DNA from 2 places in the Pseudarthrobacter phenanthrenivorans Sphe3 genome. Region 1 is predicted to be linked to the other one. Evidence: predicted binding sites of a transcription regulator. Region 1 holds the regulator's gene; the other holds the start of a gene.

Evidence for each region. The regulator HrcA, encoded in region 1, represses chaperone genes, less so after heat shock. The targets are predictions, from matches to a motif close to TTNGCACTCGNNNNNNNCGAGTGCNAA.
Region 2: the regulator HrcA is predicted to act here: its motif matches at 1,262-1,288, upstream of groES (co-chaperone GroES).

The regions. Positions count from the first base shown of each region.
Region 1 is NC_015145.1:2,107,270-2,109,733, forward strand. Features, by position in the region: gene dnaJ (molecular chaperone DnaJ) at 1-597, opposite strand, end outside; gene hrcA (heat-inducible transcriptional repressor HrcA) at 679-1,692, opposite strand; gene ASPHE3_RS09710 (DUF3097 domain-containing protein) at 1,872-2,464, shown strand, end outside.
Region 2 is NC_015145.1:2,913,816-2,916,279, reverse strand. Features, by position in the region: gene ASPHE3_RS13465 (hypothetical protein) at 1-360, shown strand, start outside; gene ASPHE3_RS13460 (DMT family transporter) at 288-1,220, opposite strand; gene groES (co-chaperone GroES) at 1,446-1,739, shown strand; gene groL (chaperonin GroEL) at 1,817-2,464, shown strand, end outside.

The DNA of each region.
Region 1 (2,464 bases):
GTTGCAGGGGTCCTTGATGACGGTGCCGAAGCCCTCGCAGCTGCCGCAGGGTGCGGCCGTCATGACCTGGCCCAGGATGGACCGGACCGCGCGCTGCACCTGGCCGCTGCCGCCGCAAATGTCGCAGCGTTCGGGGTGGGTGCCGGGGCGGCAGCATGAACCATCGCAGGTCGGGCAGGTGACCGCAGTGTCCACTTCCAGCTTCTTGTTGACGCCGAACACGGCATCGCGCAGTTCGATCCGGACGCTGATGAGGGCGTCCTGGCCGCGCCTGACCCGGGAGGCCGGACCGGAGGTGCCGCCGGCCCCGAAGAAGGTGTCAAAAATGTCCTGGAACGCGAAGCCCTGGCCGGCGTAGCTGCCGCCGCCGAATCCGTTGTCCGTTCCGTTTTCGTTGCCGGTGGTGTCGTACACCCGGCGCTTCTGCGGATCCGAGAGAACTTCGTAGGCGTGGGTCACTGCCTTGAAGCGGTCCGAGGCATCTTCACCGGGATTCACATCCGGGTGAAGGGTGCGGGCCAGTTTGCGGTAGGCCTTCTTGATCTCTTCTCCCGTGGCCTCCGGTGAGACTCCAAGGACGTCGTAGTGGCTGCTCAAAGTTCGTATCTCTTCCTTGTTGTACTGCCTGCAGTTGGACTGCGGGAAATGCGCTGGGGTGTGGGGGCACCCGATGGAATGTCAGGGGCCCAGGATCCGGGAAAGGTAACGGGCAACTGCCCTGACGGCGGCCATGGTGGTGGGATAGTCCATCCGGGTCGGCCCAAGCACGCCGAGCTTCGCCGCGCTGTCGGGCCCGTATCCCGTGGCGACGACTGAGGCTTCCGCCAGCCCGTCGTACGGATTCTCCCGGCCGATGCTGACGGCCACCCCGCGGTGGTCCTGGGCCATCTCGCTGAGCAGCCGAAGCATGACCACCTGCTCCTCGAGTGCTTCCAGGACCGGGCCGATGCTGAGCGGGAAGTCAACGTTGGACCGTGCCAGGTTTGCCGTACCAGCCATGACCATGCGGTCCTCGCGGCTGTTCTGCGCCAGGCCCTCAAGCCCGTGGGCCAGGGCTTGCGCCGCCTGCCTTTGGGCCGGGTTCGCCGTGGCCACCACTGCCGGCAGGGAATGGGCCAGCTGGCTCAGCGGTGTCCCTGCAAGTGACCCAAGGAAACGGGCCCTCAACGCGGCCAGGGCCTCATCCCCCAGGTCCTGTCCAACGTCAATGACGCGCTGTTCCACCTTGCCGCTGTTGGCGATCAGAACCACCAGCACCTTCCGCGGAGCGAGGAGGACAAACTCGATGTGCCTGACGAGGGCCCGGCTCAGGTGCGGATACTGCACCACGGCAACCTGGTTGGTCAGTTGGGACAGCAGCCGGACGGTGCGCTCCAGGACATCGTCCAGGTCATCCGCTCCTTCCAGCAGCGACTGGATGGCCCGCCGTTCGGCCTGCGAGAGCGGCTTGACGGCGGAAATCTGGTCAACGAAGAGCCGGTAACCCTTATCCGTGGGAATCCGGCCGGCGCTGGTGTGCGGGGCGGTGATCAGGCCCTCTTCCTCCAGTGCTGCCATGTCGTTGCGGATCGTTGCACTGGAGACGCCGAGGTGGTGCCGCTCCACGAGGGCCTTGGACCCCACTGGCTCGCGGGAGTGGACATAGTCCTCCACGATGGCACGGAGTACTTCAAGTTTGCGCGGCTCGCTCAACACTCCACCTCCATCCAGGGTCGGGGCGGCACCCGCCGCCTCCAACTGTGCCACCACAGGGGTTAGCACTCGACATGCCTCAGTGCTAACAGTCTAATATGACTCTCCCCGTTGCTAGCATTGGTACCGCTCCGGGCGAAATTCCGGACAGGTGATCTAGCGCTAGGCGGAGTGTATCCATGCAGTACCAGAACTGGGGCCCACAGGACATGTCCGCACCGTCGAAGGCAGCGCTGCCGCAGGTTCCCGTGGAGCGCGGAATGGTGCTGGAGGACGTCCAGTCGGGCTGGGTGGGTGCCGTGACCCGGGTGGAAAAATCGGGCGGCATGCATGTGGTTGCCTTGGAGGACCGGCGCGGCAAGTCGAGGTCGTTCCGGCTGGGCTTCGGGTTCCTCCTTGAGGGACGGCCCATCCAGCTCATGCCGCCGGCTCCAAGGCAGGCAGCGGGGGCGGCTGCGGGCAGGACCGCCTCCGGATCCGTGCGCGTTGCCGGGCAGCGCGCACAGGTGGCCAAGGCGAGCCGCATCTGGGTGGAAGGAAAGCACGACGCCGAACTGGTGGAAAAGGTCTGGGGAGACGACCTGCGTGTGGAGGGAATCGTCGTCGAACCTTTGCACGGCATCGACGACCTGGCTGCCGCGGTAGCCGGCTTCAGGCCCGGTCCGGGCCGGCGGCTTGGCGTGCTGGTGGACCACCTGGTCCCGGACTCCAAGGAGTCCCGGATAGCCGACGCCGTTATGGCTTCACCCGGCGCCGCCGGAAACGTGCTGAT
Region 2 (2,464 bases), 810 kb from region 1:
CCCCAGCAGTCCCGTCAGCACCAGCCAGGGGACGGGGGCCCGGCCAGGTTCGCCCGGCCCGCGCTGATTGCCAGCGCCGTGGTGGCCATTGTCTGCGTCGCGCTCCTGGTGATCATCTTCTTCCTGGACACTTTCAACGCCACCGTCTATTCGGTGGGCGGCAATGACATCCGGGACGAGACCCAGGAGGCGCAGGATATCCGTGGGCTCTATGACGGCGCCCGGGTTGGCAGCATCATCTTCCTCGTGGCCTCACTGCTGACGGCGATCGCAGCGGCTGCACTGCTCTACCGCGGCCGGAATTCCGCCGGCGAGGGCGACGGCGGCGAAGACGTCGACTTTGACGACCTGGGCCGCTGACGCTCCTTGCCGCCCGCGCTGGTCAGCAGGACACCGGAGATGACGAGTGCCCCGCCCAGGATCTGCGGAACTGTGATGGGCTGCCCCAGGACAACCGTGATGACGGCCGTGAACACGGCGATGAGGTTCAGGTAGTTGCCGGCGTTGGCCGCAGAGGTCCGCTTGAGGGCCAGGTTCCAGAGCAGGTAGGACCCCAGTGACGGGAAAACTGCGATAAAGGCCAGGGACCATCCTTCGGACGGGCTGCCGGGAAGGCCGGAACCAGTGGCCACGGCAAACGGAAGAAGGACGACGGCGGCCATCGCCACCTGCACGGCGGTGGAGGTGATTGCCGGGACGTCCAGCCGGCGGGCAATGATCGTATACAGGCCCCACACGGTGATGGCTCCCACGATCAGCAGCTCTCCAGTGTTGATGGAGAAGGTCAGGAGCCGCTCGAAGCTGCCCGCGGTAAGGACTATGAGGACGCCCAGCAGACCCAGCGCCACCCCAACCCAACTGAGCGGCCGTGGCCTGTCCCGGAGCAGGACGACTGCCATGACCAGGATCAGCGCCGGGTTCGCGGCAGTCACCAGCGAAGCATTAAGGGCGGAGGTGTGCTGCAGTGCGCTGTAGAGCAGCAGCGTGTAGCCGCTCATTCCCAGCCCACTCAGGAGCAGCAGGACAGGCCAACGGCGAAGGGCGGCGCGCCAGTCCGGCTTCTCCACCGCGTGCGCCAGGACCAGCAGCGGCACTGCGGCCAGGACCCAGCGCCAGAAAGTCAGCTGGAGCGGCTCCATGGTTTTCATGGCGGCCTGCCCCACGACGAAGTTTCCTGCCCAGAACAGGTTGGCAAGGATGAGGTAAACAGCTGCTCGCACCGGACAAATGTACACATGTACGGTTCGCGGATGACGAAACTCTGGCACTCGCCTTGACCGAGTGCTAACCCTTACATAGAGTCTTCATTAGCACTCTCCCTAGGAGGGTGCTAACACATGAAGAGCTGCCAGCCAGGCTGCTGCCGGCACCGCGACGACGGTTTGCCAGCCATGGCGGAAAGCTTTCCAGTCCACGAATTTGCTGACGAAGAAGGAGAGGTCCGAGTGTCGGTCTCTATTAAGCCTCTTGAGGATCGTATTGTTGTCCGCCCGCTCGAAGCAGAGCAGACCACGGCTTCCGGCCTGGTTATCCCGGACTCCGCGCAGGAGAAGCCCCAGGAAGGCGAAGTTGTTGCAGTAGGCCCCGGCCGCTTCGAGGACGGCAACCGCGTTCCCGTCGATGTAGCCGTCGGCGACGTCGTCATCTACTCCAAGTACGGCGGAACTGAAGTAAAGACCGGCGGCACCGAGTACCTCGTGCTGTCCGCCCGCGACGTCCTGGCGATCGTCGTAAAGTAACTCTCCGGATCCCCGCGCCGCTGGTCATGCATTCTGCTGCTCAGCGGCGCGGGGTTCTGTCTTGAAAGGACAAAACCATGGCAAAGCAGCTTGCGTTTAACGACGCTGCCCGCCGGTCTCTTGAAGCCGGCATCGATAAGCTCGCCAACACCGTCAAGGTGACGCTCGGCCCCCGCGGCCGCAACGTCGTCCTGGACAAGAAGTGGGGAGCTCCCACCATCACGAACGACGGCGTCACCATCGCCCGCGAAGTTGAGCTGGACGACCCGTACGAGAACCTTGGCGCGCAGCTGGCCAAGGAAGTAGCCACCAAGACCAACGATGTTGCCGGCGACGGCACCACCACCGCAACGGTCCTGGCCCAGGCGCTGGTCAAGGAAGGCCTGCGCAACGTTGCGGCAGGTGCTGCCCCCGGCCAGATCAAGCGCGGCATCGAGGTTTCCGTCGAAGCCGTCGCCGCCCGCCTGCTGGAGAACGCCCGCCCCGTTGAAGGCACCCAGGTTGCCAACGTGGCAGCCATCTCCGCCCAGAGCGATGAGGTTGGCGAGCTCCTTGCCGAGGCCTTCGGCAAGGTTGGCAAGGATGGTGTGATCACCATCGAGGAATCCTCCACCACGCAGACCGAGCTGGTCCTCACCGAGGGCATGCAGTTCGACAAGGGCTACCTGTCCCCGTACTTCATCACGGACGCGGACCGCCAGGAAGCCGTCCTCGAGGACGCCCTC